Regions from separate parts of the Brevibacillus sp. FSL K6-6036 genome, predicted to be linked through region 1. Evidence: riboswitches for the same ligand, from Rfam matches in the RefSeq annotation. Region 1 holds a riboswitch; each other region holds the start of a gene.

What was found. Region 1 has a riboswitch for lysine ahead of dapD (2,3,4,5-tetrahydropyridine-2,6-dicarboxylate N-acetyltransferase). Riboswitches for the same ligand answer to the same signal wherever they lie in the genome.
Region 2: linked by a shared signal. The riboswitch ahead of NST37_RS05685 (amino acid permease) and the one ahead of dapD (2,3,4,5-tetrahydropyridine-2,6-dicarboxylate N-acetyltransferase) in region 1 are both predicted to bind lysine.
Region 3: linked by a shared signal. The riboswitch ahead of NST37_RS07900 (aspartate kinase) and the one ahead of dapD (2,3,4,5-tetrahydropyridine-2,6-dicarboxylate N-acetyltransferase) in region 1 are both predicted to bind lysine.
Region 4: linked by a shared signal. The riboswitch ahead of NST37_RS24555 (transporter substrate-binding domain-containing protein) and the one ahead of dapD (2,3,4,5-tetrahydropyridine-2,6-dicarboxylate N-acetyltransferase) in region 1 are both predicted to bind lysine.

Annotation. Positions count from the first base shown of each region.
Region 1 is NZ_CP150173.1:3,293,038-3,300,896, forward strand. Features, by position in the region: gene NST37_RS16535 (glucosaminidase domain-containing protein) at 1-334, shown strand, start outside; gene NST37_RS16540 (DUF4912 domain-containing protein) at 389-751, opposite strand; gene NST37_RS16545 (hypothetical protein) at 870-1,463, opposite strand; gene NST37_RS16550 (N-acetyldiaminopimelate deacetylase) at 1,714-2,850, opposite strand; gene NST37_RS16555 (acetylornithine transaminase) at 2,855-4,066, opposite strand; gene dapD (2,3,4,5-tetrahydropyridine-2,6-dicarboxylate N-acetyltransferase) at 4,081-4,791, opposite strand; lysine riboswitch at 4,882-5,066, opposite strand; gene NST37_RS16565 (GNAT family protein) at 5,262-5,810, shown strand; gene NST37_RS16570 (EcsC family protein) at 5,936-6,748, opposite strand; gene NST37_RS16575 (hypothetical protein) at 6,756-6,968, opposite strand; gene NST37_RS16580 (DUF1284 domain-containing protein) at 7,024-7,461, opposite strand; gene NST37_RS16585 (class I SAM-dependent methyltransferase) at 7,599-7,859, shown strand, end outside.
Region 2 is NZ_CP150173.1:1,091,980-1,099,838, forward strand. Features, by position in the region: gene NST37_RS05680 (aminotransferase) at 1-583, shown strand, start outside; gene NST37_RS05685 (amino acid permease) at 677-2,119, opposite strand; lysine riboswitch at 2,235-2,423, opposite strand; gene NST37_RS05690 (cadherin-like beta sandwich domain-containing protein) at 2,802-6,683, shown strand; gene NST37_RS05695 (hypothetical protein) at 6,834-7,859, opposite strand, start outside.
Region 3 is NZ_CP150173.1:1,569,357-1,577,215, reverse strand. Features, by position in the region: gene NST37_RS07905 (DUF2507 domain-containing protein) at 1-159, shown strand, start outside; gene NST37_RS07900 (aspartate kinase) at 341-1,582, opposite strand; lysine riboswitch at 1,806-1,993, opposite strand; gene uvrC (excinuclease ABC subunit UvrC) at 2,088-3,863, opposite strand; gene NST37_RS07890 (DUF2164 family protein) at 3,980-4,120, opposite strand; gene trxA (thioredoxin) at 4,443-4,760, opposite strand; gene NST37_RS07880 (electron transfer flavoprotein subunit alpha/FixB family protein) at 4,978-5,937, opposite strand; gene NST37_RS07875 (electron transfer flavoprotein subunit beta/FixA family protein) at 5,957-6,724, opposite strand; gene NST37_RS07870 (enoyl-CoA hydratase) at 6,846-7,619, opposite strand; gene NST37_RS07865 (TetR/AcrR family transcriptional regulator) at 7,736-7,859, opposite strand, start outside.
Region 4 is NZ_CP150173.1:5,053,850-5,061,708, forward strand. Features, by position in the region: gene NST37_RS24530 (DUF4179 domain-containing protein) at 1-37, opposite strand, end outside; gene NST37_RS24535 (sigma-70 family RNA polymerase sigma factor) at 34-591, opposite strand; gene NST37_RS24540 (DUF4367 domain-containing protein) at 775-1,770, shown strand; gene NST37_RS24545 (amino acid ABC transporter ATP-binding protein) at 2,025-2,765, opposite strand; gene NST37_RS24550 (amino acid ABC transporter permease) at 2,786-3,526, opposite strand; gene NST37_RS24555 (transporter substrate-binding domain-containing protein) at 3,612-4,448, opposite strand; lysine riboswitch at 4,562-4,747, opposite strand; gene NST37_RS24560 (hypothetical protein) at 4,888-5,166, opposite strand; gene NST37_RS24565 (DUF418 domain-containing protein) at 5,638-6,771, shown strand; gene NST37_RS24570 (sensor histidine kinase) at 6,790-7,859, shown strand, end outside.

The DNA.
Region 1 (7,859 bases):
GTTTTTGCTTCGGCCCGCGTATAAGCGTGTCATCCTCGCATCCACTCCCACCGAAGCCGCACAGGAGCTGCAAAAAGCGGGCTACGCAACGGATCCGGCGTACGCCGAAAAATTGACCAACCTGATACGCACCTACCATTTGACACAGTACGATCAATTTGCCCCCGAAGAGAAGTCCGTCCCCGAGTGGAAGCAGGAGCTGGGGCTGCGCGCATTAAAAGAAGGCTTGATCACCTCACCGGAATGGCTCGGAAAGCTGGATGAACCGATGCCGGCCTGGGCTGTATTCGCTGTCGCTCTGCGCCTTTTGGACAAACAGAGAAATATCCCTTAGCGAATGCAAAAAAAGGCTCTCCCAAAGGAGAGCCTTGCCTTATGCGTACGTTGATCAAATCAGTTGAGATCGCGACAGCGAATAAAATCTGCCATCAACCATCCGAATCCCCAGATCAACACAGTATCTCAGTCCCTGTGTCACTCCATAAAGAATCCATTCTGAAGACCGGTGGTTAATATCAAAGTCTGTATACAGATCTGTGCCGTCATTACGAATCTCGTTGCGGTCCGTCACATCGAAGAGGCGGAGTACAAATGGCAGTTCGGCAAATGGAATCGCGAATTTTCGCTCGACTTCCTGCTCAAACTCTTTTGTCATTTGCCATTCGGCCAAGATCGAATGCTCATCTTGCCAGGCAATGGTTATACTCGGGCCGTCAATGTCGGTGGATGACCGCGGGGGATTTGTCTCCATTCGCTCCCATCGTTCCTTTCTCTCATGTACTTGCTTGCGGATTATGAAAAAACTTGTGTTTTGTAATCATTATACCACGTTAACAAGTCATGTGGAAACGCATCCAAGCCAGATAATTTTATCTGCCCACGGAAAAACTGTTTTCCCCTACTGTTACATACTGATCAAACTTTTCGGTTTTCATCTGCACCTGCACTTTGTAGGTCCCGTACTGCTCAAGCTTGGTGGAGACAAACGGTTCCGAGAAGTAGAAGCTGTTTCCGTTTTGAGTTGAGAATTTCCAGACTTTACTTTGCTCCACTTCTTTTCCATCCGGTCCAATCAATACTACTTGCATGCGCAAATCCTTTGCCGAAGGGGCTTCGTCTACTTCGACAAAGACGTTAAACGTGCGAGGGACATCCTTGTCGCTGTACCCTTTGATCGGGTTGCTGAAGACGACATTTTTATTGCGGCTTTGCTGAACTCCCTCAAGAACAAGCACATTCACATTAGGCTTGATAATTTCCATTTTGCCCGAGCGCTGATCGTACTCTGTGAATCCACCCAAGCGATTCACCAATTCTTCCATGGAAGAAGCCGTAGACCCGGGCAGATCGCTTACAATGCGCTCGCCGCTCAGAAAAATGCGCATTGCGCCTTCGCCCAAGGCCGTACTCCCTACACCTGCAACCGTCAGCACCAACAGGGCAGACAACCACCTTTTTTTCATGACTCAATCCTCCAGTATCGTTGCGCTTCAGCGCTTGTTTTCCTCAGTGTTTCTTTCCATATTCTTATACGCCCAAGCAAGCAAATAGTTGTGGTGCCCCGCGAAGTTTTTTCTGCGATATCCACAAAATCCACATCATCCACAGCTATGGCCTGCTTGGCGGGAATAGGCACGTCACATCATGTCCAAACAATAGAAAAACGACCCCCAAGAGGTCGTTTTCCTGCTTTTATCCACATGTTTTATCCGGTCATGCCTGCTGATCGGAGAGCCATGTAAAATATCGGGTCACTACGTCGATGGCGACTTCAATCGCCTGCTCATCCGGCTCGATCTTGGAGTGGTGAAGTCCATAAGGGGTATCCGCTCCCAGCCAGAACAGGAATCCGGGAATTTCGGTCAAGAAAAAGCCAAAATCCTCACCGGTCATCGCTTCCGCGCAGTGTACAAGGGTGACGTCGGGCAGATTTCCCCTCACCCAGTCCATAAACTGAAGGGTCATTTCCTCGTGATTGTACACCTGAGCATAGCCGCAGCCGTAATCGATCTCGGCCTTGCACTCGAATCCCGCTTCCACCCCTTTGACCAGGGCTTCAATCCGGTCCTTCACCCGGGTCATGGAATCGGTGGAAAACGTCCGGATCGTCCCTTCCAGTCTTGCCTTCTCCGCGATGATGTTCTGCCGCGTACCTCCCTCAATCTTCCCGACCGTAATGACAGCCGAATCCAGCGGATCAATATTGCGGGAGATGACCGACTGCAGCTGGGTCACCAGATGGCTTGCCGCGACTACCATGTCGTTTGCCTTATGCGGAAATGCCGCGTGTCCGCCTTTTCCGACCAGATCAATCATCAATTCGGATGTGTTGGCAAACAGAATGCCTGGCTTTGTCGCGATATGGCCTACGGGATACTCTGGAGCGATGTGCAGGGCAAAAATGCAATCCGGCCGCCATTCTCCAAACTCCTCGCTCTCCATCATCGGCTTGGCTCCGCCAGGTCCTTCTTCTGCAGGCTGGAAGATAAAGAGGAGATCGTCGTCAATGGGATGATGGACGAAATGCGTCAGAATGCCGAGGCCAATCGCCATGTGCATATCGTGTCCGCATGCGTGCATATACCCTTCGTGCCTGGAGCGGAATGGATAGGAGGTCTCTTCCGTGATGGGAAGCCCGTCCATGTCCGCGCGCCAGGCGATCGTTCTTTTCGGATTGCGGCCTGCCACTTTTACGAGAATGCCTGTCTTCCATGTCTTGAGCTCAAACCGCTCTGCAGGGAGCTGCTCCAGATAATCGAGCAGGTAACGCTGTGTCTTGAACTCCGCGAACCCGGGCTCGGGAATTTGATGCAGATCTCTGCGGATACGGACAAACGTCGAAACACTCACGCTGCTACGCCTCCTTTCCGGCCGCCAACTGGCTCATTTCGCGGGTGAAGGCTTCCATAAAACGATCGACATCTCCGCGGGTCAGCGTAAGCGGCGGGAGCAAACGGACAATGGTTTTTTGCGTAACATCGACCAAAATCCCCTCCTCCAGCAAATTTTGCTGAAGCCGGCTTACTTCCTCCGGTGAAACCGAGAGCGGGATTCCCACCATCATTCCCTTTCCGCGAAGCGATTGCAGCTGCTCAGGAAAGGCTGCCCGCAGATCTTCCAAACGATCCCACAGGTATTGCGTCACATCCTGCAATTGACTTTGGAACGCTGCGTCCAACAGTTCGTCCAGAACTGCATTCCCCAAGGCGGCAGAGAGCGGTGACGGCGCAAACGTGGTGCCGTGATCACCCGGCTTGAACAAGTCTTGCAGTTTTTCGCCTGCGATGACACCCCCGAGCGGAAGCCCGCCCCCTACTCCTTTGGCAAAAAGAATGAGGTCCGGTGTCACAGCAGCGTGTTGAAAAGCGAATAATTTGCCTGTCCGTCCCATTCCTGTCTGAATCTCATCCATTGCAAACAAAGTGCCTGTCGCCTGGCAGATCGCCGCCACTTCCTGCAAATAGCTTTCAGCCAGAGGGACGACACCGCCCGAGCCCAGCACCGGCTCCATCAAAACGGCAGCAGGACGGCGTTCCTCACAGACAGCGCGAAGCTGATCAATGTCTCCTGCCTTCAGCTCATAGACCGGAAAATCGGGCTGAGGAAAATCCTGATAGACGTGAGGCTGTCTGGTCAGGCGAAGAGCTCCCAATGTCCGGCCGTGAAAGCTGTTGGACAGAACCACGATGCCTGAGCGTCCCGTACCTTCGGCAGCCGTCCATTTGTGAATCAGCTTGATAGCCGCCTCGGTCGCTTCTGCTCCGGAATTGGTAAAGAAGACTTTCCCCGGGATGGTATGCTCGATCAGCCTCTGCGCCAGCTTGATCGCAGGGGGATTGAGGAAAATATTGGAGATGTGCAAAAATTGCTCCCCTTGCTCCCGCAGGGCCTGAATAATCCGCGGGTGAGAGTGGCCGAGCACGTTTACGGCAAGTCCGGTAAACAAATCGAGATATCCCTTGCCATTCGTGTCGTAGAGGTAATTTCCCTCGCCCTTGGCGATAGCGATCGGCAGTCTTTTGTACGTAGAGACGATGTATTGTTGATCAAGCGAACGCCAGTCCATGCCTACCCTCTCCCTTACAGCTGTCTCAGCTCCTGCTTGATCTCCGTCTTGGAGCGTGTCTTTTCGTCGATTTGCTTGATAATGCGTGCGGGCGTACCAGCTACTACCACATTCGGCGGAACGTCCTCGATAACGACAGCTCCTGCGGCTACAACGGAGCCTTTTCCGACGCGAACCCCTTCCAAAATGACCGCATTTGCTCCTACCACGACATCGTCTTCGATAACGACCGGAGACGCAGATGGCGGTTCGATCACGCCGGCAATGACAGCACCTGCGCCGATGTGGCAATTTTTCCCGATCGTTCCGCGTCCGCCGACGACGACGTTCATGTCGATCATGGTGCCTTCTCCGATGACGGCTCCGATGTTGATGGAAGCTCCCATCATGATGACAGCGTTGTTGCCGATGCTCACCTGGTCGCGAATGATTGCGCCTGGCTCAATGCGTGCCTGAATGTTTTTTGTATCCAAAAGCGGAATCGCAGAGTTGCGGCGGTCGCTCTCCACTACATAATCCGCGATTTTATCCGCATGCTGCTCCAGAACAGGCTGGATTTCCTTCCACTCCCCGAAAACGACTCCCGTGCCGCCGTTCAAAAAGGCTTTTGCGCTGGGACCGAAGTCGATGCCGTCCAAATCCCCTTTGAGGTATACCTTTACAGGCGTTTTCTTTTCGCTTTTTTGAATAAACGAGATAATTTCATTGGCATCCATCATGTTCACAGTACTTCTCCTCCACTTTTCTTGAAATGAATGTAGAAAAAGCAATGAGTGCAAACGCTATACTCATTGCTTTTTGATACCGGACAAGCAAACGTAAATAGCGCTCCATAAGAGAAACTTCTCCTATGACAGGATGATCATTATTCACGAGCACCCCAGCCCTGCCGCCAATGGGGATGCGGCCAGAACTTCGGCGCTTTGGCCTTTTCTCCTCTTCCCTTTCCCCATTCCTGATGAAAAGAAGTACTCATCCGCAGCGCGCCTCTATTTAGAAGGCAATATGCAATTGTTCAGCTTTACTTACCCTGTACTGTACCAAATTCCGTACCCGGTGGCAACTGTTGAATCGAGAGTGGGCCGCTCCTGCTGGACGGCATTGTCAGCGACTCCCTTTTCCCTCTTTTCAACAGTCCTGATTCATGCTAAACTTTCCATCCACCCTATATGTGAATAGGAGGCTGAACCTGAAGATGTTTGCACCTTCTGCGTTTCTTGTTCGTCCCTTGTCTGCAAGCGATGCCCCTGCCCTGGCCTCTTTGCGGCAACAAAACCACCAATTTCTGCAGCCTTTTGAACCCATCCGCCCCGCTTCTTTTTACACAATTGAAGCGCAGTACCAGCAGTTGGAGGAGGCAGAGCGAAGCTTTCGCGAAGGGACAGGCTATTCGTTCGGCATTTTCGTCGGCCCTGATCAAACCCTCGTCGGCCGCGTCAACCTCTCCAATATCGTGCGCGGAGCCTGGCAAAACGCTACACTCGGCTATTTCCTCGATCAATCTCATAACGGCAAAGGAATAATGACCAGAGCAGTAGGAGAAGTCATCCGATTTGCGTTTACCGAAGCAAAGCTTCACCGGGTTCAAGCTGCGGTCATGCCGCGCAATACAGGCTCGATCAAGGTTCTTGCGAAAAACCGATTTCGCGAAGAAGGACTGTCGCTTCGCTATTTGCAAATCAACGGTAAATGGGAGGATCACCTGATCTTTGCCATTACCGCCGAGGAGCTGGAGACGACGTAGGAGCGGCAGCATCACTTAATCTGGACGGTTGCAATTCAGAAAATCGGTTCAATAATTCGGTTCGGCGTTTGGCTGGGCAATTTGTTCGGCCGATTCGGCCATTTGGGCTTTTGTTCACACTACAGCTACGCCTCCGTGCCAAGCCGCTCGAGAATCCTTCTCTTGCGATACAGCATCATGCCCGTCTCCGCCACGTCACGGACAGACGAGCGATTCAGATAAGCGCCGAAGAGCATTCCCGCGACCGGTACGATCTGAAACAGCTTTTTCCACCCGAAATTTTCCGTGTAGGTCACCACTACCTCTCGCCAGCCCTGAAGCTGAGAGAGTACATCCCGCTCTTTGGAAGGATTGTCGAAAGAAGACAGCTCCTCCAGGATCGCCTGCTTTCCTACAATATCCGAGGAAGCGAACTGCAGACATTTGACAATAAACAGCCGCTCCCGCTTGTCCTGCGGATCATAGCCGTAGCAAATCGCCATCTCCTGCAGTACCTTTAGCGAGGTGCCCAGCAGCAGAGGAATGTCGATTGCAAGCGTAAAGATGCCGCCAAAGCCTGTGGTGGCTCCTTGTACGGCTGCAAAGGTGGCACGCGACTCGCTCAGCTCTGCGGCGATTTTATCCATTTGCGCGAGTGGACGCTGATTGATCGGAAGCGTTTCTAGCGACTGCTCGTCCTTCCTCGGGAACGCTTCCTGAAAGCGGGTGTGGATATCCCGCTCACGTACCAGGTACTTCCCTCCGTTCTCCAAAAAGGCAACCAGTTCGTCGACGGCTGTGCCAAGTTTGTCCCGCACCACGTTTGGCGTGATCCGGTCTAGAAAGACAAAGGGGAGGCGCCCAAGCTTTTCCCAAAACCACAGATCGTTCTGGTCTGATTCCCATTTCCTTACCTCATCCAACTTACGGGTTAGTGTCACTCGATCTTCAAGCTCCACGATCCGTTCAACCCCTTTGCCGTTTATCGCGTTTCTTCTGCTTGTTTACGAGGCATCGGGTCCGCAAGCATTCCTTTGCGAATGCTTCCAACTCCGAGAGTGAATCAAAACCCGAAAAATCCTCAATTTCTTTTACGACTCCCAGCTTGAGATGTTTCACTTTTCCTTCTTCCATGCGAAAGCCAAGTTTGTAGAGGATGCCCCACTCTTCCTCCGTCATTGCCGTTCCCTCCCTGATCTTTCTTTCCCAAATCCTCGAAGCACGTCAGAAAAAATTAGGAAGGTTCAGGGTTTTTTCCTTTGCGAAGCTCGGTTATTCCCTCCTTGCAGACACCGTAGGATAACCACGAGCACCCCTCGCATAAATGGGCCAAATCATCTGGGGATACTCTCTCGCGTGTCCTTTGCACGAGTTCCGACTTGAGATAAACCTCCCCTGGCGTGATTCCCAGGTGCCGAAACACATTTTGATCCAGCGTTTGGACATGCTCCTCCGAATCAGGAGCCGCTTCGCAGCGCGTCGATCCTTTATGAGGACAGACTTGACACGTTTCATCGAATCCTTTTACGACTTGAATCGGAAAGTCTTGCTCATTGTCGCGGATTCTCTCTACAATCTCCCCCATTTTGACAACAAAGTCAGGACTGTATCCCATTCCGCGAAAACCGTGGACACACAGCAAATGATGCCCGCGCAAAACAACTGGTTCCATCCTTCATCCTCCCTTATCGTCTGCCTGAAGGCATTGTTTCGCAAATGCAAATAGAAATTTCCTATTACTTTTATACTTATTATAGATTTGACTAATACCCTTTTTGCTGTTAAAAACAAAGCAAGGAGGGGGTTCACATGACTGATACGCATTCATGGAATTCGCAATTGTACGACACGAAAATGAGCTTTGTTTCCGCCTTTGGCAAAGGCATCCTGGATTGGCTTCAAGCGAAACCGGGCGAGTCTGTCCTCGATATCGGGTGCGGGACGGGCGACTTGTCCCATGAGCTGGCGAGCATGGGGGCCAAACCGACCGGAATTGACTTCTCTGAAGAAATGATCGATGCCGCGCGAAAAAAATATCCGCATCTTCCTTTTTATGTTGCGGACGCTCAT
Region 2 (7,859 bases), 2.2 Mb from region 1:
TCTGCTGGTCATCTCCGACGAGATTTACGCCGAGCTGACCTATGGAAGAATGCACGACAGCATCGCGGCTCTGCCGGGGATGAAGGACCGGACGATCTTGATTTCCGGCTTTTCCAAGGCATTTGCGATGACGGGATGGCGGCTCGGCTATGTCTGCGCTTCTCCCGACCTGCTTGCGGGGATGCTGAAAATCCATCAGTACACGATGCTGTGCGCGCCGGTAATGGCTCAAATGGCTGCCTTGGAAGCGCTGCGTCACGGACAGGCAGACATGGAGCGGATGGTGGAGAGCTACCGTCAGCGCCGCAATTTCGTCGTTCAAGGGTTTCAGGACATCGGCCTGGCCTGCCATGAGCCGGAGGGAGCCTTCTACGCGTTTCCTTCCATTCGCTCTACGGGCCTGGAGGCAGCCGAATTTGCCGAACGCCTGCTGATGGAGGAAAAGGTGGCAGTGGTGCCGGGTGATGTGTTTGGCGACTGCGGCAAGGGCCATATTCGCTGCTCCTATGCGACTTCGCTGGAACAGCTGCAAAAGGCGCTGGAGCGGATGGGACGTTTTGTCCAAAAGGTTTCTGCCAAATAAGATTGGCGTGCATGGAAAAAGGCCGGGAGCTGATCCCGGCCTTGCCTGTTGGATGGTGAGCACATCATTGCAGGAGAGCAGGAGAGCCGCCGCTTATGATTGCTCGTTGGTCAAATCCACTTTGTGCAGCGGAACGACCTTGGTTTTTTTCGTGTATTTGTAGCCCAGCCAGACGAGGATGAAGAGCGGCAGGCCGATGTACGATACAAGTGCGCCGCCCCAGTCGATCGTCTCGCCGGTAAAGGCGGTGTAGTTTTGGCCAAGCACGACGATGAGGCAGATGATGAAGGCGAGGATCGGTCCAAACGGGAACCATTTCGCCCGGTAAGGCAGTTGCTTCAGATCGTAGCCTTGTGCCAGATACGCCTTGCGGAAGCGGTAGTGGCTCACCGCAATCCCGAGCCAGGCGATAAAGCCGGACATCCCGGAAGCATTCAAGAGCCAGACGTAGACGGTGCCATCCCCGAACAGCGAGGACAGAAAGGCAAACATCCCGATAAGCGTTGTCAGCAGGAGGGCGTTGGTCGGCACGCCACGGCTGTTCACTTTGGCAAAAAGCTTGGGAGCTCTTCCTTCTTTGGCGAGAACATACAGCATCCGCGTAGACGCGTACATCCCGGAGTTGCCCGCCGAGAGGACGGATGTCAAAATGACGGCGTTCATGACAGAAGCGGCAAAGGCAAACCCCGCTTTTTCAAACACCAGCGTGAACGGGCTGACTGCAATGTCCGTAATGTCGCTGTTTATGAGATTCGGATTGTCGTACGGGATCAGCATCCCGATGACGAAGATCGCAAAAATATAGAACAGCAGGATGCGCCAAAAGATTTGCTTGATGGCTTTCGGAATGTTGCGGGCCGGGTCCTCGCTCTCGCCTGCGGCAATCCCGACCAGCTCGGTTCCCTGGAAGGAAAAGCCGGCGATCATGAAGACGCCGAGCATCGCCATAAAGCCGCCGCTGAACGGCGCATCTCCCTTGGTAAAGTTGTGGAAGCCGACTGCTTCGCCGCCCATAATGCCAAAAATCATCAATACGCCGACGATGATAAAGATGATGACCGTACTTACTTTGATCAAGGAAAACCAATATTCGGATTCGCCGTATCCTTTTACTGATAACATATTTAAGCCAAACATAAGGACGAGGAAAAGCGCGCTCCAGAGAATGGACGGCGTGTCCGGGAACCAGTATTTCATGATGAGCGCACCGGCTGAAAGCTCGACGGCAATCGTGATCGCCCAGTTGTACCAGTAATTCCATCCGAGCGCGAAGCCGAGGGACGGATCGACAAATTTGGACGCATAAGTGCTGAAGGAGCCGGATACCGGCATGAACGCCGCCATCTCACCGAGGCTCGTCATCAGGAAAAAGACCATCAGGCTGATCGCTATATAGGCAACCAAAGCACCGCCCGGACCGGCAGAGTGAATGGAGCCGCCGCTCGCCAGGAAAAGTCCGGTACCGATCGATCCGCCGATGGCGATCATCGTCAAGTGACGGGCTTTCAATCCGCGTTGCAATTGATTGGAAGACATAAAATAAAAACACGACCTTTCTCTTGATTTGCGGGAAGGAAGGCCGGAAATAAAAATACCACCACAAGCCAAAAACGGCAAAAGGGCGGTATGATCCAATCCCCACCAAGCCTTCACGGAAGATAGCACACCACGCTTGCTCGGCTGGCAAACGTGACAGTTCTGTCCCTTGTCGGGTACAGCCCCAGCCTGTGTGTACAGAGAATACACGGCAGACTTCGGCAGCTTTTCCTTCTTCTGGAGTCATCAATCTTCTCTGGATCTCGTACAGAATAATATAAAAGCCGCGACCTCTATCCTCATCGTGTCTGATGAGGATAATTGCTATGAGATTATGTTATGGTTCAAGTATATGGGTTTTTCCTTTAAAATCAAGTGTGATTTTGTGGCAGTGAGGTCCGGGACATCGCGACGGTCTATTATTTTTGGTTTATCGAAGCTGGAGAAGGGTACGAAGGAAAAGAGGGCCATGCTCTGACAGTATGAAGATTATGGTGTGGATATGACAGCTAATGGGATCGCAGGCTGCAAAAAAATGTGTAACAGATGCTACAAAAACCATCTAGTCATCTGAGTCTTTATTCATGGTAAAATAGTACCATAATTAGGAATGTTAGATGTCTTCCCTTCAAAGACACTGCACAGCTCGAACGCAAATAAAGGAAAGAGGTGAGCCGTTTTCATGAAGCGGAGTCTGCATCGACTGTTTTTGATGTGCCTCGCATTTCTGATCTGCTTTACCGGTTTTTCGCTGGAATGGACAAGCAGTCCTGCTATGGCTGCGTCGGCGGTAAATCGCACGAACGATCCGTTAAACGGGGATTGGTCCAAGCCGTATGCCGTAAAGTACGATACGACAGAGGCCGATCTGATGGTCCGGGTCGGGGATATCGACAATCTGGGCGGAGGCTGGCCGAACGGCTACGATCCATTTTCGGGAAAAAGCACAGGGGCCCCATATCCGAAAGTAACTCACCAGCCGACCGATCCGGCAGGAACGGACCAGCTGATGGTGATCAGCTCCTTTCAATATCCGGATTTGCGGAACCCCAAAAATGATGCCAATGATCATGTGGCGGACGGCTATACCCGAAACAATTACAGCAAGACAGCCAATCCGGTCGTTCCCATCAAGGTAACCTTTGACACGAAAAACACCCCGATCGAAGGGGCCATTCTCCAGATGTTCATCAATGACTATCAGCCGCGGAAGTATCCGGGGCGGGTCAAATATACAGCCGAGCTGAACGGCGTCCGGGCGCCGTTTCTGGAGAACGTTATCAACTCGCTCAACCAGCATGGGCCGATCGGAAAGCTGATCAGCGTCCAAATTCCGGATGAATACCTGCCGCTCTTGAAGGACGGAAGCCTGACCATCCTTCTCGATGACAAGACGACGCGAAATCCGTACGGAGACGGCGCAGCCATCGATTTTGTCAAGCTGCTGATCAATCTCGGAGAGTACAAGCACACCGGTACGATCAAAGGCAAGGTTACGGATTCGGGCTCGCCTCCCAAGCCGCTCGCGGGTGCTGTCGTATCTGCCGGGGGAATTGTTTCGGCAGTGACGAATGCGAAAGGCGAGTACATCCTCCAGGATGTCCCCGCAGGTCTGGTCTCTGTGGAAGCGGCCAAGGACGGGTACATCCCGCAGCTCAAGCTGATTGAAAACTTTGAGGCAGGAGACACCGCTATACTGGACTTTCAGCTCGCCCCGCAGCCAAGCGACAACGCCTACCTGCAAAATCTGACGGTAAAAGGGGAGACACTGGTCCCGCTTGAGCCCGGCTTTGACAGGTCGCAAGGCAGCTATGACGTTCATTTGAACAGCCATGTCCAAACTGTTGCGATCACCCCCACGCTCGAAGACAGCAGGGCGAGCATGACCGTAAACGGAGAGGGTCATCAGAGCGGCACCCCCAAGGTGATCCCGGTCAAGCCGGGTGCGACCAAGGTCACGATCGTCGTCACGGCGCAGGACGGAAAGACGAAACGCACATACGAGGTGACGGTCCATACGCCGCTCACATCGGTGGACCTCGCCCGTTCCCTGTCCAAATCGGCGATCAAGCTGGGGGAAACGAGTGTAATCCGCTACACGGTCACGCCCAAGTCCTTTTCGACTGAGGGATTGGCCGACAAACCCGCCGGCAGAGCAACGGGGATTCGTCCGTTCTTTTTGCTGAATCAGCCGTTTGTCTACTCAAAAGGCTATGACATCGGTTATGAACTGGACAAAGTGAAGGTGAACGGAAAGGGGAATTCGAACAACGGCGGACTTGCTTTGGGTGGAAGAGGAAAAAGCCATTTTCTCAGTGTGATGAGATCGGGCTATAGCGGCGAAGTGTCTGTCAACCAACAGCTCACTACGGAACCGAGCGCAAAGCAGGATGACATTTTGGACACGCTGAAAGATTTGATCCGCTCGGGAGTCAAGGAAATCACCATTCCCCTGGTAGACGAAAGCCAGCTCGCCGATATGCTGAAGGGCCGCGATTCGGTCACGGTCAACGCCTTTGCCACTTTTGGGTTGTCTGTAGTCAACAACAGGGTAATCGCTAATTTTGCGGGCTATGGTCCGCTGCCGGAGACATTCGCCGTCACGGACGTTACGCTGACCGAGCCGTTCCCTGCGGAGGTGCCAATCGAGAGCATCGATAAGTCGTGGAGCAAGCGAAGCGACAATGGGACGCTGAAGCTGAAGCTTCCGGACATCATCTACGAGCGCAAAGGGGATGTGTATCAGGCTGCGCCCGTTTCGTTTGGCATAACCGTGAAGCCGACCAGGACCGGCACGTACCTGCTGTCCGACTCGCAGCTGACGTACCGGGAAGGAAACGCGGTCAACAGCCGTTTCTTCAACAATTTGACACTGCAGGTGGATACGAATATTCCGCCAGTGACAGGACTGAAGGTCACCCCGGAAAAAGCCTCGATCCTCGTAGGGGAGACGGTCGGCTTGAAGGCCAGAATTACGCCTGACAACGCCGATCAAAGCGTGATCTGGACGTCTGCTGACAGCAAGGTCGCTACAGTCTCCTCCAACGGCATCGTCACGGGGGTGAAGCCAGGGCGTGCGGTCATTACCGCCAGAACACCGGACGGCAAATTCTCCTCCTCAAGTGAGATTACGGTAACGAGCAAGCCAGTCCTCGACCTTGCTGCGAACAATGGCTGGGATGCGATGTATCCGGAAAAAGCGGTTGTAACGGCGGAAGTCATCGATTTTCCAGAGTCGTTCCCGATGAAGCTGACAGTCAAGGTTGGCGGTGCTGAGCTCCCCGCCTCAGCGCTGTATGAAGCAAAGCCGTCTTCTTTGGGAGATGGGCGACAAAAGGTCACCTATACATTTGAAGTGGAAGCGGCTCGCAAGAAAAGCGGCGAGGAAATCGGCGAAGTGCTGAGAGTGGGACCGACGCCTGTCCAGGCAGAGGCGAAAAACGCCAGCGGCAAATCGGCCGATCCTGTGAGCAATACCTTGCTGTTTAATCCCGTAACGGCATTTGCAGCGACACTGGAGCGAGAGGGTTCGCCATTGAATCAAAAGGGCAGCTTGAAGGCAGAGCCGACAACGCTGGTCATGGAAGACGTGAAGTTTTTCTGGATGCCCGGTGTCGACCTTTCGGAGGTGGGCGCATCCTCCCCGTGGGTTCCTTTTAATCTGGGCAACAAGGCGACCGGCATTCCCTTGAATCCCTCCGGTCCGACCACGCTTGTCGTCGGGATGTTTCAGGACTTTAACCGCGATGGAAACTATGCCCAACCGGATGGGACACCGGATGAAAATGAAATTGTCGTTCGCGAGGTGTCATTGGGACAACCTATCGTTCCGCCTGATTTTGAACTGAGCCAGGGCTTGACGCTGCCGGACAGCGCAAAAGTCATTGTCACCCCTGTCATGGATACCGTTGACGAGCATACGCAATGGTTTTACAGAGTAGGGACGGGCGAGTGGCAGTCTTTCCCGGTGGCTTTCGACAAGAACGACAAGGGGAAGGCAAGAGGAGAGTTTTTGGTCGATTACGTAAAAGTGAACGGCAAATACGTGGATACGCCGGTTGCTGTAAAGGCGGTAAATCCGCTGAATGGCGACATCCATTTGGGGATTCCCACCGTAAAAACGGCGATCATAGAAGTGCCCAAACCGGGAAGCGGCGGCGGTGGGGGTGACCCGGATTATGATGATTTGCCCAACCTTTACGTTAGAGTGAACAACGGTACAGCAGCTTTGGAAAACAGGGCTGTTCAAGTGGAGATCGGGTATTCGTTCCGAGCAGAGAAGGATCTGGAGCTGGCTGCAGCGAGATATGCGATTGGCGATTCCGATGGGGATGCGGACTTGCTGAGAGAAATCGTTGCGGGTAAAGGAACCAGTATTCTGAACGGGAAGCAAAACAAAATCGTCAAAAACCTGAAGACAAGCTCCGGTCAAAGTCAAACGTATCAGATCGCGATCTTTGTGAAGGTGAATATTTATCACTCTTTAACAGGCGAGCTATTGGAGAGCAGGCCGTATCAGAAGATCGAAACGGTCACCGTCAAAGCGAAAAACAACTTGAACTAGCAAAAAGAACCTGGAGCTGTGAAAGGCTTCAGGTTCTTTTTGGCTTGATAGGGTCGTTTCTATTTTTGGCCCGTACGGGGAGGGGCGAGACGAGGGGGAAGGCCGAAAAAGCCGAGCATCCCCGGACTCGCTCAGGATATCACTGAACGTTTACGGAACGAGCTCCACCTCGTCGGGGTGGGGACTGTACTGAAGATCGTACAGATCGACGAAGAACTCCTCGGCAACAGGCAGGCCGGGGGTCTCCTGCTCGAAAATCCTGCGGTTGAACTGAATGGCCAGACGGGAGGCGAGACGGTCGTCCTCGTTTCGTTTGGTGTTCAGCTCGATGTAGGAGGACGGGCCGCCAGTCGCAATGCCGCCCTGGATGCGGTTAAAGGAGGCAACCGAGTAGATTTCCATTGACTTTTCCGAATAGAGAAAGGCCGAGATGGGCGGAAGCGATTTCCACGCATCGACGCTGCTCGTATGATCGGTCTCCTCGGTGTAACGGGAGGTCAGGCTGATCTTGCCGGTTGCGACGATCGCCAGATTCTTGTCGTCCAGGTTGGTAATCTCCCGGATCAGCACATCGCCATCGACAAAAATGGTGCCGTTGATGCGGATGTCACCGACGATGTCCAGATTTCCTTTGATATAGATCGTTCCCTCAAAGGTGAAGGGCTCTCCGCTGTTTCTCTCGGAGGCGTCCGCATCCGGGATGAAGGAGCCCAGTCTGCCCATTTCAACCGTAGCCAAAGAATCCTCGTCCGAAGAGGCAGGTGCGATATACAGCTTGCGCACAGATCCCCCGGCCAATTCATCCCCGGTCAAGCGGGCGGTCAGGGATACGGCGGAGGAGCCGTCCAAGCCTTCCTTGCTGTCTTCGGCCAGAATCGCGATGGATTCGCTTCCGGTAGGAATGTCGATGAGGCGGAACCCTTCATTCAGATACGCGTAGTCCCCGCTGTGCTCTTCCAATTGAACGGACTCGTCTGCTGCTACTCTTTCTTCGTGCGAGCTTGCTTTTCCCTCACGTATCATTTGAGAGATGTATTGTTTCGTCGACTCTCCTCCAGGGAAGGACAGAGACCTGGCCGAATCGATTGTATTTTGCACGACGGGCGGCTCATAGCCGGGCTCGTACGGCCTGTCCGATGGCGCGGAGAGAAGCGTCTCTTTGCTGTCTTTGGGCAG
Region 3 (7,859 bases), 1.7 Mb from region 1:
ACGATTTTTTCATACATGCCGCCTGAACGAATTTTGCGCTCTCTGGCCCTGGAATGCGGAATCATTGCCGGAGCCGTCAACAGGTGGCAGGGCAGGGAGCCGGAGGTGCGAATGGAGCTGGCCGAGAAGGGGAGCGTCTTGATCTCTTTGGCTGTTTGAATGCGTGATTCTTCTGGTGCCATCACCTGAACAAAAGTCCCGGATCAGCTTCCCTATATTTATATAGAAGAAACAGGAAAATGGAATCAAATGCGCCTCGCTGCAATGAACAGCCAGACGGTCATATTTAACCCCCCTCTTCAACGAAAAGGGGGGAGGCGACTCTTGTATGTGGTTGTGCTTACAAACTGTGCACCACGGCTTCTTCGCTTACGTCCAAGCCGTAGGCCGTATGCAAGCTGCGAACTGCCAGTTCCGTAAGTTCTGCGGGAATCACGCAAGAAACCTTGATGTCGGAGGTGGATACCATTTTGATCGTGATGTCCTGCTCGGCCAAGACGCGGAACATCTCGGCGGCAACCCCCGGATTGTTCACCATGCCGGCACCGACGATCGATACCTTGGTCAGGCCCTCTTCATGATCGACTTTTTCAAAGCCAAGCTCTGCCTGATTGGAGGAGAGGGTTTCCAGCGCTTTTGGCAGGTCGCTGGCAGCCACCGTGAACGAGATGTTCGTCACGTCCGCATCATAGGAGCTTTGGATAATGATGTCTACGTTTACCTGGTTGTCAGCCAGCGTATTGAAGAGGCGGGACAGGGTTCCCACTCGCGCAGGCATGCCCACGACCGTCAGTTTTGCCACATCTTCATCATGTGCCACGCCGCTTACTACTCTTCCTGTTTCCATATTGGCAACCTCCTCTACGTACGTACCTTCTTCAGCCGTAAAACTGGATCGGACGACGAGCCGCACTTTGTATGTTTTGGCCGCTTCCACAGAGCGCGGGTGAAGAACACCGGCCCCCAGATTGGCCAGCTCCAGCATTTCGTCATATGAGATACTGTCCAGCTTTTGCGCGGACGGAACGACCCGCGGATCGGCCGTATACACGCCGGCCACATCCGTAAAGATCTCGCATCTGTCGGCATTCAGGCCGGCTGCAAGCGCTACGGCAGAAGTATCGGAACCGCCTCGTCCCAATGTGGTTATTTCTCCTTCGGCACTGACCCCTTGAAACCCTGCCACAATGACGACACGTCCCCGGGCCAGTTCCTTTTGAATCCGCTCGGTTTTGATTTCCGTGATCCGCGCTTTGCTGTGGATCGCTTCTGTTGTGACACCAGCCTGCCAGCCGGTGAGAGAAATGGCGTCATAGCCGCGCTGATGCAGAGCCATGGACAAAAGTGCGATGGAGACCTGTTCACCTGTCGCCAAGAGCATATCCATCTCGCGCTCCGAAGGGTAGGCGGAAATTTGTTTGGCCATATCCACCAGCACATCTGTCGACTTGCCCATCGCGGATACGACAATGACCATATCATGGCCCGCTTTTTTATATTCAATAATCCGGTCTGCTACTCGAAAAATGCGTTCAATGCTACCAACGGAGGTCCCTCCGTATTTCTGCACGATCAACCCCATGCGGCTTCTCTCCCTTTTCCTTGAATAGACCAATGTCTCTATGGATATTCTCTGTCGAAACGAAACGTTGCATGAGTCTTTTCCTTATCAAAAAAGGCAACGACAAGGAAAATACCTGCCGTTGCCTACGTAATAGACAATATCGGTTCCTCCTTCCCTGGACCACGCAAGCCGCTGGCACAAAGCATGACAGTACAGCCCCTGTCATCTACACGCAGCAGACTCGTGAGATAGCTCTCCATCCGGCAATGGGGTATTGCTCGGATGACAGTCCTGTATTTGTTCAACACAGGCCCAGCACGCAAGGAAGCGGGTCTTCCCTCCGTACTTCGGCGAATCCCCCTTTCCGCTACCCGTCAACGATCCCGATCTCAGGGTGGTACTCATGGTTTTCGCGCCTCTACCTCACTCCAATAAAGGGAAGTGAGGTTACATATTCTGTTTGAAAGGGATTATATCACGCAAAAGGCAACGGTTCAAATATTATTTTGAACAATTTCTCAGCTCACATCTTCCTGAGATGGGCGATAATCTCCCGGGCCAGCTTGTCGCCAATCCCGAGCTGCCTGAAATCCTCGACAGTCGCCTCTTTCATCTTTTTCAGCGAACCAAAATGCTGGAACAGAAGCTTGCGCCGTTTTTCGCCGATGCCGGGAATGTCGTCCAACTGGGAAGAGAGCATCGTCTTTGTCCGGGCCTGCCGGTGAAACGTAATCGCAAATCGGTGGACCTCATCCTGCACGCGCTGGAGCAGGTAAAACTCATAGCTGTCCCGCTTCAGCTCGACCGGCTCGGGCGGATTCCCATAGAGGAGCTGGGCAGTCTTGTGCTTTTCATCCTTGGCCAGACCGCATACCGGGATGTAGAGCCCCAATTCATTTTCCAGCACATCCATCGCAGCGCTGATCTGTCCTTTGCCTCCGTCAATTACGATCAGGTCGGGCAGCGTCTGGTTTTCCTTCAGCAGGCGCGTGTACCGGCGCCGGACTACCTCGCGCATCGAGCCGTAGTCATCCGGCCCCTCGACGCTTTTGATCTTGAATTTCCGGTACTCTTTTTTGTCCGGGCGTCCATCCGTAAACACGACCATCGCAGAGACCGGCTCTGTCCCCTGAATGTTGGAGTTGTCAAACGCTTCGATCCGGTGCGGGGTTCCGATCCCGAGAATATGGCCCAGATTGTGCACAGCCTGAATCGTCCGGGCATCGTCCTTGGACATGAGCGCAAATTTCTCCTGCAGGGCGATGCGGGCATTCTCGCTGGCCATCTGCACCAGCTCCCGCTTTTTGCCGCGCTTCGGCGCATGCACCTTCACGCCCAGCCACTCGGCGAGCAGCTCCGGATCGCTTTCCTCCGGCAGCAGGATTTCCCGGGGGAGGGCATTCTGCTTGTCAAAGTAAAACTGGCTGACGTAGGACATGAAATCCTCTTTTTCGCCGCCGTAGTAAGGAAAAGAGGTCGTATCCCGCTCAATCATTTTGCCTTGCCTCATATAGAAAACCTGGACGCACATCCAGCCTTTCTCTACAGAAAATCCGATGATGTCGCGGTCGACCGTATCGGTGAAGGTCACCTTTTGCTTCTCCATGACCGCCTCGATGCTGCGGATCTGGTCACGGTACTCCTTGGCCCGTTCAAACTCCATATTCTCCGCCGCCTGCTGCATTTTCTCCGTCAACTGCTTTTTCATTTCCTCGTGGCCGCCGTCGAGAAAACGGGCAATCTCCTCGACCAGCCGCTGATTCTCCGCCGCCTCTACCTCGTACACACAAGGCGCCAGACATTGTCCCAAATGGTAGTAGAGACAGACCTGCTTCGGCATCGTTTTGCACTTGCGCAGCGGGTAGAGTCGATCCAGCAGCTTTTTCACCTCGGAAGCCGCGCCCGCGTTCGCGTACGGACCGAAGTAACGTGCCTTGTCCTTCAGCACTTTGCGGGTAATCTCCAGCCGCGGCTGCGCTTCGTTGGTGATCTTGATGTAGGGGTACGTCTTGTCGTCCATCAGTTTGACATTGTAGCGCGGATTGTGCTTTTTGATCAGATTGCACTCCAGGATGAGCGCTTCGATCGCTGAAGAGACGACGATGTATTCAAAATCGGCAATCTCGCTGACCAACAGCTGCGTCTTGCCGTCATGGCTTCCGGTAAAATAGGAGCGAACGCGGTTTTTCAGCACTTTGGCCTTGCCCACGTAAATAATTTCGCCCTCTTCGTTCTTCATCAGGTAGCAGCCCGGCTTATCCGGCAGGACTGCCAGCTTGTCTTTCAAGGAGCTGTTCACGGCTGCTCCCTCCCTTTCATGTACTCTCTACTCTCATAGACCGCTTCTGCGGTGCTGGGCAAGCGGTTGTTCCAGTGTATAAAAATCATCCTCCAGAGCGCTCATCCGCTCCAGCATCAGCTTGCGGCAATCCTCACAAAAAAATCAAGCATCTGCTCTGCGGCCAGACGCCCCAGCTCTTCTCCCCGCTCATCCTGAAAATACAACTGAACCTGGTTGATCACATGCTCTCTCTGTTCACGTGGAAACTTTGTCATTTTCACCTGAGTTCCTCCTCCCGCTCATTTGTCACACGTTTCTTTCATAAAAGATTTTGCAGGAAAACCATGTATGGCAATCTCGGTACATCGAGGTGACTGGCTCAAATTTGAAATGCGCACCGAATTCCCCCGCACACATCTGAAAAAAGCAGATTGAGGGAACATACGTTGTCCTTCCATGTTACCATGTTTTCAGTGAAAACTCGACGGAATCTCTCCCCATCCGTTTGAAAAAGCACCGTATCCATCCTTGGCCAAGCCGAAAAAAGCAGCACCCGCCATTGGCGAATGCTGCTTTTTATAGACCGTATTGCAAGGCTTACAGGTGTTTGCCGACAGTTCCCATGAGGGCTTCCTTCGGTTGGAAACCGATCACTTTATCTACCGGTTGACCGTCTTTGAATACGATCAGGGTAGGGATGGACATGACGCCAAAACGGCCTGCAGACTCCGGATTGTCATCGACGTTTACTTTCACGATTTTGAGCTTGCTGCCTACTTCGCTGTCGATTTGCTCCAATACAGGTGCGATCATTTTGCAAGGGCCGCACCAAGGAGCCCAGAAGTCAACCAGGACAGTTCCGCCTTGCTCTACTTCCTGGGAAAAGGTCTGATCGGTTGCATTAACGATAGCCATGGAATATTACCTCCTTAAATTCGGTACGGAAAAAGGTTCCACACGCCACTCAGTATACCATCCCCCGTAAAAAAAGACTACGTGCGGCGACACTTTCTGACATGTCAAAGTATAGTTTGTCCGAAGCGCCCGTTCCCTATCGCCTTCTTGGGCTGCCTCCGCAAAAAACAGCCTCGCTTCAGAGGAAGCAAGGCTGCAGATGTTCGTAAGCCAAGGGTTACACCAAAACCTTTTTAAATTCTGCAGTCAGCAGCGGAACGACCTCAAACAGGTCTCCCACGATACCGTAATCAGCTACTTGGAAAATTGGCGCTTCCGGATCTTTGTTGATCGCGACAATGACTTTGGAATTGGACATTCCCGCCAAATGCTGAATCGCACCGGAAATGCCGCAGGCGATGTACAGGTCCGGCGTCACCACTTTTCCGGTCTGGCCGATCTGCATGGAGTAATCGCAATAGTCGGCATCGCAGGCCCCGCGGGACGCTCCTACCGCCGCTCCCAGCACGTCAGCCAGCTCATTGAGCGGCTGGAAGCCATCCGCGCTCTTTACGCCGCGGCCGCCGGAGACGATGATCTTCGCTTCTGAAAGGTCGACCTTTCCGCTCGTTTTGCGAACGACTTCGCGCACGATGGAACGAAGGTCTTTGATCTCGACTTCAAATGGCACGACCGTCACGGTTTTGCCTGTGTCGGCAGTACCTGCGGCGATGTTGTTCGGACGGATCGTAACCATGATTTTTCCGTCTTCAAAACGGCGCTTTTGAAACGCCTTCCCTGCGTAAATCGGCCTGACGAAAACTGGACCCGCTTCGAGCGCGGTAACATCCGAAACCAGTCCCCATCCAAGGCGTGCAGAAACGCGAGGAGCCACGTCACGGCCGATCGCCGTATGTCCGAGGACGACTGCGTCAGGACCGACAAACTCGATCAACTGCTTCAGCGCCTGGCTGTAAGCATCTGGTGTGTATTGTGCCAGATCGGCGTGATCAACCACATAGACCGTGCCCGCTCCATGGTGTCCGAGAGCTTCGGCATGTGAAGCCGTATTCGGCCCGAACAGTGCAGCGACCACTTCTCCTCCCTCTGCAAGTATCCCTGCTGCGGCGAGTGCTTCCAGAGAGACATTGCGCAATTGTCCGTCACGTACTTCTGCTACTACCAGTACTTTTTTCATCAGAATCTCTCCCTCTCGCTTAGATTACTTTTGCTTCATTTCGCAGCAATTGCACCAATTCGGACACTTGTGCCGGGATTTCGCCGGCAAGGATGCGGCCTGCTTCCTTCTTCGGCGGCAGTGTCTGATCGACAACCTGTGTCTTCGGCGCAACATCTGCGGCAGAAAGGCCAAGATCGTCAGCAGTCAGGCGCTCCAAAGGCTTTTTCTTGGCCTTCATGATGCCTGGGAGAGAAGGATAGCGAGGCTCGTTCAGCCCTTGCTGTGCCGTGATCAGAACTGGGAGGCTCGTCTCCACCACTTCCGTATCCCCTTCGACGTCGCGCTCCACGCGAACGGAGCTGCCGTTGATCTCCAGCTTGACCGCTGTGGACACATGGTTGATGCCCAGCTCCTCCGCAAGACGAGGACCGCCTTGTCCTGCTCCCGAGTCGACCGCCATTTGTCCGCCCAGGATCAGGTCGTAGCCGGTTTTGCGAGCTACCGCGGCCAATACCTTCGCCGTCGTGTACTCGTCGCCGAACAGCGACTCGTCATCCACCAGAATGGCTTTGTCCGCTCCCATTGCCAATGCGGTACGGAGTTCTTTTTCCACGCGATCCGGACCTACCGAGACGACGGTCACTTCGCCCCCGTGCTCTTCCTTCAGCTTGATCGCTTCTTCAATGGCGTATTCATCGTATGGATTGATGATAAACTCAACGCCGTCATCCTGGATTTTGCCGTCTTGAATCACGATTTTTTCCTCGGTATCAAACGTTTGCTTCATGACAACCAGAATATTCACAAGAATACCTCCCTCATAGTGACGCTGCTGCCTCACGTATGCTGCTGCGGCGAGCTGCATCCTGGTGCCCCCCCGGAAACGCTGGGCAACGAATCCCTTTACCGTGCCTTCCATGTAGGTTCTAGCGATCGGCGAATTGCGGCTTTCGCTTTTCCAGAAAAGCGGCAACTCCTTCTTTTATGTCCTCTGTCCCGAATGCTTGGCCAAACAGCTTTGCCTCCTGTTCGATACCGGCAACGGGACCGTCTGTCATTCCTGTATGAATCGCGTTCAAAGCGAGCTTCATCGTGACGGAGCTCTTTTGGGCGATGACCGCAGCCAGTTCCTTTGCTTTTGCGAGCAGTTCATCGAGCGGGTACACAGCCTCCACCAGTCCGATCCGCAGCGCTTCTTCGCCGCCGATCATCTCCGAGGTGAGGATCATCTGTGTCGCTTTTCCTCGTCCCACCAGCCGGGGCAGTCTTTGCGTGCCGCCGTAGCCCGGGATGAGTCCGAGGTTCAGCTCCGGCAGACCCAGCTTCGCTTCCGGAGCAGCCAGTCTGATGTGGCAAGCCATGGCCAGTTCGAGGCCGCCGCCGAGGCAGGCTCCGTTGATGGCCGCTATAATCGGCTTGGGAAAGCTCTCCAGACGGTCAAACAGCTTCTGGCCGCGCTTCGCCATTTCTTCCGCATCTGCCGGCGAAAGCTCGGTAAACTCTTTAATGTCAGCGCCGGCGATAAAGAAGCGGCCTTCCCCGGTAACGACAATCGCCTTTACGAGCGCGTCATTTTCCAGTTCATCCAGGAGCGCTGCCAATTCCTTCAACGTCTCGTGGCTGAGAGCGTTGGCCGGCGGGCGGTTCACGGAAACGACCGCGATCCGTTCTTCCTTATGGACATTCCAATGAGAATACATCCTCTCTCCCCCTCTTCCTTTTCCCAAAAATGAAGGGCGCTGCTATCTGAGCGAACGCTCAGTCTTGCTATTCCCATTGTAACAAACGGACTGTCTCAACAAAAGCGTTTTCTTTCTCATTTGCCCTTCAAGCCAAATTGGAAGAGGTTATGAATGGGATCGACATGAGAAAGCAGGTCGTACTTGCATTGTTTCATGACCCAGGACGTCGTCACTTCATCCAGCGTGCCAAAAATCATT
Region 4 (7,859 bases), 1.8 Mb from region 1:
AGGTGGGCAAAAGCGCTTGGCATTCCTGACATTTCATACGGACCACCCCTTTGGCGAGCAGCGCATGGTATTCGCTCGTAATTTTTGTTTGGCGCGATACAGCTTTACCTGGATTGTACTGACGGGGATGCCAAGGATGTCGCTGATTTCCTGGTAAGAAAGGTCATTGCTATAGCGGAGAAGCAAGACAAGCCGATAGCTCTCTGGCAACGCGTCTAGCATTTCCCGCATTTCGGAAGCAAACTCCTTTTGAATATAGGCGCTTTCCGGCGTTTGTTCATTCGCCATCGAAAGCTGATCGATCTCATGAAAATCTACAGTCTGAAGCCTTTGACTTTTCTGCATATCAATGCAATGGTTGATCGCGATCCGACAGAGCCACGGGTAAAACTTTCTGTTCAGATCATAGCTGGCGAGCTTTTGAAACGCTTTTATAAAGCATTCCTGCGTCAGGTCTTTTGCCTCTTCTCTTGAGTGAACCATGCGGTACAGGACGTTGTATATTCTGTCTTTATATTTGGTAATGAGATGCGCATACGCCTGTTTGTTGCCGTCCAACACCTGAAGGACCCAGTTCCGGTCTTCATCCATCGATGTTCCTCCTTTTCACGCTCCCTACCCAACCAATACTGAAAAACCAAACAAAAACTTACACCTTTTTTCCACAAAACCGTCGAATGAGCCAATCAATCATTTTTACTGTAAGATTCACAAGCGCAATTCAGTAATGAGGAGTGTATGCCAAATCATGTAAAAAACAGGAGGAATTCTGAAATGGAAAAGAAAACGAATCTCAAAAAACAAATTTCTGCGTATGCACTTGGAGCGATGTTGATCGTGTCGATTTCTCCGGCAAGTGCGGCGAGTGATGCAAAATCACCGCTCCCGCCATCTTCAGCACCATCCCTAAACCAAACGCAGTTGCCGAAACAACCTGCCTCTTCCAAAGCGGAAGACAAGGCTACCGTCATTTCCAGGCAAGCCGGATTCGAGCTGCACTTTCCCAGCTACATTCCGGGAGACAGGACATCCGTTACTCTGCGTTTCTCGGAGAAAACCAAACATGTCGCAGGTTCTTTTTTCAGTCAAACAGAATTGCCGTTCTACCTGGAAATGTGGAAAGGCGATATCGCCGCAGAAAGCAAAGGCTTGACCAGGATTGCAACCAAGAAGGGGCCAGCCTACCAGGGAGTGCAAAAGGAAGCGCACGGCGATGTACATGTGTTGATCTGGGAAGAGGAAAACGGCATTCTTTATCGTTTGACCAGCAGGCTTTCGCCCGAGGAATTGGTCAAAATTGCCGAGTCTGTGGAAAAAGGCAACAAAGTAAACGTCATTGAGGATTCGGACGAGGAGCAAGTACTGGTACATGAGCTTGATACCGCCAAAGCCTCGGAATTGTTTGGCGCGGCTGTCAAATTGCCGGCCTATCTACCCGGCAACGTGAAAAAAGAGAACGTCAAAATTAGCGCCAACATCTACAAAGGCAGCTCGACCATCACGATTTACGACGGGGCAGCAGGGATCACAGGAAGCTACTTCTCTCTGGTGCACGAAAAGAGAGCTCTCTCGAAAGAGGATACCGCAGACATGAAGCCTGTTCAACTTGGCCAAGGAACTGCCTTCGTCGGAACGGCACCCCTGACAAGCTTTATGCATCCTGAATTAAAACAGCTCCCGGTATTGGTATGGGAAAAAGACGGCGTTGTGTATAGCCTGAAAGCGAACGCCCCCATTGATGAGCTAAAGAAGATGGCCGAGTCGCTGTAAACTTGCCTCCTGGTCTTGTGCGTAATCAATGTCCCCGGAGAACGGGCGCGATAAGTGTTTTCTTTACATGAACTTGCCAAATGTGATAACAAATACGAAAAGCCAGGCTCCCTCACCGGAGGAACCTGGCTTTTGGCGTAAAAACTGCCTTCACTGCGTTCTTTTTATAATGATGCGCGTGCAGGAGACGCTCACCGCTCAGCAACGTATCAGACACTCTGGAACGTATCAACATTCCGAAACGTATCGGACACTCAGGAGCTGCGCAACGTCCGCTTCAAGAATTCTCTCGTCCGCTCTTGAGTCGGATGGTTGAAAATTTGCTCGGGACTTCCTTCCTCTGCGATGACTCCCTTGTCCATAAAGACCACGCGATCGGAGACTTCCTTTGCGAACTCCATTTCATGCGTGACGATCAACATCGTCAGACCGGATTCGGCAAGCTGCTTCATCACCTTCAGCACCTCGCCCACCATTTCCGGGTCAAGCGCCGATGTCGGTTCATCGAACAGCATCACATCCGGCTCCATGGAAAGAGCCCGCGCAATGGCCACGCGCTGCTTTTGCCCGCCCGACAATTGATTCGGCCTGGCGTTCACATACTTGTCCATCCCGACAATTTTGAGATACTTCATCGCGACTTTTTCAGCTTCATCCTTGGATCGCTTTAACACCTTTACTTGCCCGACCACGCAATTGCTCAGCACATTGTGATTATTGAACAGGTTAAACTGCTGGAATACCATGCCCAGCTTTCGGCGGTAGGTGAAAATGTCGTGCTTCTCGTCTAAAATGTTTTCACCCTTATACATAATTTCCCCGCCGCTCGGCTTTTCCAATAGATTGATGCATCGAAGCAGCGTTGATTTGCCCGATCCGGAGGAACCGATAATCGTAACGACTTCTCCTTTTTTGACCGAAAAATCGATGTCCTTTAATACCTCGTGACTGCCAAAGTATTTGTTGACGTGTTTAATTTCTATGATGGCCTCCATATGCTCGCCTCCTTCCTCGATTATTTCTTGCCTTCTGCCTGCACGGGATTCGCCATTACGGCGTAATTGTCCGGGCCTTCCAGCTTTCTTTCGAAATAGCGCAAAATTTTCGTGACGATCAGGGTCATGATGAAATACATCACACACGCAACAAAAAAGGACTCGAAATATCTGAAGTTATTCCCGGCAATCGATTTGGTCGTGAAATACAATTCGGTGACCGAAATGACATTGAGTACGGAAGTATCCTTGATATTGATGACAAACTGGTTCCCCGTTGCCGGCAGGATATTGCGAATCACTTGCGGCAGCACGACATTCATCATCGTTTGCACGTGATTCATCCCAATCGCATGGGCTGCTTCAAACTGTCCCTTGTCAATCGAAATAATCCCGCCGCGAACAATCTCGGCCATGTACGCTCCCGTATTAATCGACACGACGAAAACGGCGGCCAGAATCCGGTCCATATCAACCCCGAACGCCAAGGCGGAACCGTAGTAGATGACCATCGCCTGCACAATCATCGGTGTTCCCCGGAAAAATTCGATATACGTAGCTAGAATGGCATTGACTGCTTTCAAAATCGCCCTTTTGGCTCCCCGCTCCGGAACGGGGATCGTCCGGATAAGCCCGATCAATAGGCCAATGATGGCTCCCAAAATCGTTCCGAGCAAAGCGATGAATAGGGTCATTCCCGCTCCGCGAAGGAACATGGGCCAGTTTTCGGAAATGATTTTTACAATCCACTCGAAGCTCATCGTTCTCCTCCGTTCATGCAGGGAAGCTCCCCTGCCCTATGCGCATAAAACCGACTGCATGGAGATGCAGCCGGTTCGCAAGCGATTATTGTGCTGCTGGTTGATTTTTGATGGCTGTATCCATGATCCTGGTACGCTCTTCCTCCGAAATGCCGGATAAAATCTCATTGATTTTTTTCGTCCATTCACTGTCTTTTTTCACGCCGACAGCGATGGCCGTATCATCTTCCGAGGTCGTAAATCCATCCGTAAACTCGACCATGGCAAAGTTCGGGTTGGCCGTGGAGGCACTGACGGCTTCCGGACGCTCAGAGACGTAACCGTCGATCATTCCGGATTCAAGCGCTACGCGCATCGCCGGGAAGTTGTCCATCGCAGGCTCTTGAACGACGCCCTCGATTTGATTGATCACGGAATAGTGGAATGTATTCAATTGGGCAGTCACTTTTGCCCCTTTGAAATCCTGGATGGAAGTAGCGTTCTCGTATTTTCCGCCTTTTTTCACGACCATGACCAAATTGGATTTATAGTAGTTGTCCGAGAAATCGATCGTTTGTTTGCGCTCTGCAGTTGGAGACATCCCTGCAATGATCGCATCGATTTTGCCGGAGGTTAATGCAGGAACAAGGCCATCCCACTCCGTTTTCACGATGACCAATTTTTTGCCCAGGCCATCCGCAATCTTTTTCGCAATTTCTACATCGTATCCGCCTGCGTACTCCGCATTGCCGTCGATTTTCACAGCACCGTTGGAATCGTCCATTTGGGTCCAGTTGAACGGAGCGTATCCCGCTTCCATCCCTACCTTGAATGTTCCCTCATCGGTTGAGGCAGATTGCGAGCTGCCTCCGCCTGCCCCACATCCTGCGAGCAAAAGTACAGCGGATAGAAACATAGCTATGAATGATGACTGTTTTTTCATGGTTCATTTTCTCCTTTGGCTTCTGGTTTTTTGGCTGAAAAAATGCAAAAAGCGACCTGAGATAGACTCAGGTCGCACTACAAACATAGTTGCCCAAATACCTCTCTTTTCCCAGATGAGATAGCACAACTCAATAAATCGGGTCATTTATTGAGACAGTCCTGCAGCTCTTAACTGCAGACCCAGCAATGCAATACCGAGAAATATTGCAAGCTTCGGCGACATTTCCTTCTCCCTGGCATCAACGCTTTCTCGAACTCCGCCAAGGACTGTTAAATATCGCAACCTCTACCTCACTGTTTTAAGTGAGGTCCATATTCAATTATGTTTTTGAGTTTACAATGTTATGTTAATTCTGTCAACCTGGGTCTTTTCTCCAAATGATGCTGGCAGACTATTTTTTGCGTTCCTGTATGCGCAAAAAGACTTATTCCTCTCATCAATGTATGGGGGCGAGGCTCTCCATGAATGTTTTCCGCTCTTCTTCGTTGCTGTTTGACTGCAGATGATAATAGCGAAGCTCGTTGTATTTCGTCTGACTGTCCAAGTCTTGTTTCGGCAGAAATACTGCTTCCCACACACCTTGTTTGTTTAACGAATTATCCATATCGACCACATAATTGCCGACTATCTCAAACCGATCATCGGATTTCTGACTGTTGCCTTTATTTGCGTACCACTCGATCATCGGATGGTAGTCGTATGTTGATTTCTTCATTTGCAGAAGTTCAATGTACGTATCGCTGTTTACGTACGAGATTAAGAGAGACCCTTCATTTAGATCCAAGAGCGTTTTTTGTTCAGTATAACCATCCGGCAGAGACTCCGGTAAGAATACTTGAAAGCTCAGTTTTTTTATTTTATCAATGCTTACAGTAGAGCTCGCACAAGCAGCCAGCAGGAAACAGACGACGAACGGTACCAATCTCCTTATAAACATAGCATCACCCGTATTTTATCATTTGTTACTTACCATAGCGGGGACTCCCATCCTCTTCCTGTCCCTTGGAAAACAGCCTTGAGCCAATTCCACCAGCTGAGGCCGACCAGCAAACGGCTTGATTTGATTGCTTGTTACAAACTTTATGACACGAGTCATAAACATCTCTTTACAGGTGTGAATGTTCCCTCGCTCTTTTCATGGCTACACTAAGACTACATGAAATTCATACGCAAAAGGGTGAGGGATATGGAACAACGCAAAGAAAGAATCCGTCTTCTTGATATTCTGCGAGGCTTTGCAATCCTCGGGACGTTAGGGACAAACATATGGATTTTCGCCCATTTGGGGGATCTTACCTACCTTACGACATATGATTATTCTGGGTGGTGGGCAAAAGACGATCTCATCAGGATGATCGTGTTATTTCTCGTCAACGGGAAGCTGCTGGGATTGTTGACAATCATGTTTGGAGTTGGACTTGAGCTAAAATATCAGCAAGCCATTCGCAAAGGGAACGCTTGGCCTGGAATCTATATTTGGGTATCCTCGCTTTTATTCCTGGAAGGCTTGCTGCATTTTACCCTGGTCATGGAGTATGACATCTTAATGAGCTATGGCATAACTGCAATGATCGTCGCCTACATCGTCAAAGGCGGCGACCGCTTGATATCCATAACGATGAAAGTGCTTGGAAGCCTGCATGCAACTGCCATCCTGGGGATCCTGGTGATTAGTCTGATTGATGCCAATATGACACTGCGCGGTTCTGACGAAGTCATCGCTCTTTATAGAGACGGCTCTTGGCTGCAGCAAGTCCATTATCGCCTGTCTCATTTCGTCCCGCTTAGATTGGAAGCGATCTTCACGATTCCCATGAATGTCTTTTTATTTTTGCTTGGTGTTCGCTTCATGCGTGCGGGGGTCTTTTCTCAAGATGAGAACGGCAAAAAACAGCGCGACAAGCTTTTCAAACTGGGAATGTTTATCGGCTTGCCTTTAAACCTGTTGATTTTTATCCCTGGAGGCGTTTTTGATCTCCCTGTTCGCTATTTATTCGCGCCCCTTCTTTCCGTAGGGTATTTGGCGATTATTGGAAGAATGATACAATATACGAAGTTGAATTGGCTTTGGGGCCTTCTTGAAAATGCCGGAAAAATGTCTTTAAGCTGCTATGTCATGCAAAATATCATTTGTTCCATTCTTTTCTACGGTTGGGGTTTTGCTCTTGGCGGAAAGCTGGATTCCGTGACAATTATCGTAGTTTGGATCGGAATATCCGTATTCCAAATACTGTTTGCAACGGCATGGCTTCAAGGTTTCAGGTTTGGACCTATGGAAACGCTCCGTAGACGTGCAATAGGGATTTTCGATACGAGATAACCGCTCTGGAGGCTATCAATGATAAGGAAGCTCTACCCGAGAGAACAAATCAAAAACTATCTGCTCTTAGATGTCATATCGGTTGTGTTTTTGTTTTATTATGTTCTACGTTCGAATTCAACGCTTGGTCTCTCGGGAAGCTTCATTCTTCTGCTGGCATTCCTCGTTTCATTTTACATGGGGCTTTGGTATCGGAATCTATACCTTTTGGCGGCCGTTCTCACCGGCTTTGTTACGCTTGCTCTGCTCGGTATGTATGTCGGTCCGAATCTCCTGTTTTATGGGTTCATCTTTGCTGATCTTCTGGGAAGATCAAAGTCCAAATGGCATATTGGTGTAGGGATTGCAGCCATCGCCCTCATGTTTATGGCTGTTTTCTGGAAGAGAACGGGCAACCTTCTCGATGAGAATTCGATCCTTCTCCCGTTTATGATTATTCAAATGTTTTTTCCGATTGTGATTTATATCAAAGAAAAAGCGAAGACCCTGCAAGGTGAGTTGGATGCCGCAAATAAACAGCTCGGAAAATTTATCCAACAGGAGGAAAGGCAGCGTATCGCGAGAGATCTGCATGATACACTGGGGCAAACCCTGACCATGATCAAATTGAAAAGCGAGCTGGCTACAAAATGGATAGACAAAGATCCCTCGCAGGCCAAGGAAGAGCTGAAGGATATCCTGGCCACATCGAGAATCGCTTTGAAACAAGTCAGAGAACTGGTCTCTGATATGAAATTCACCTCTCTGGCAAATGAAATAGAGCATTCCCGAGAGCTGCTGCACACAGCGGGTATCGAATTTGAAGTCGTGGAAAAGGGGAAGCCTCCGCTGTTATCCAGTGTGGAGGAGACGATGGTCGCTCTCTCTATCCGCGAAGCCATGACGAATATCGTCAAGCACAGCCGGGCCAAGCGGTGTACGCTACAATTGGAAACCATGGACAATCATTATTGGGTAACGATTACCGATGACGGAGTCGGGCTTGTAAACCAAAAAAGCGGAAATGGAATTCAGTCGATGAACGAGCGGATGCAAGCTCTTCACGGAACCTTCATCGTAACTGATTCGCCTACGGGCGGAACCGTTGT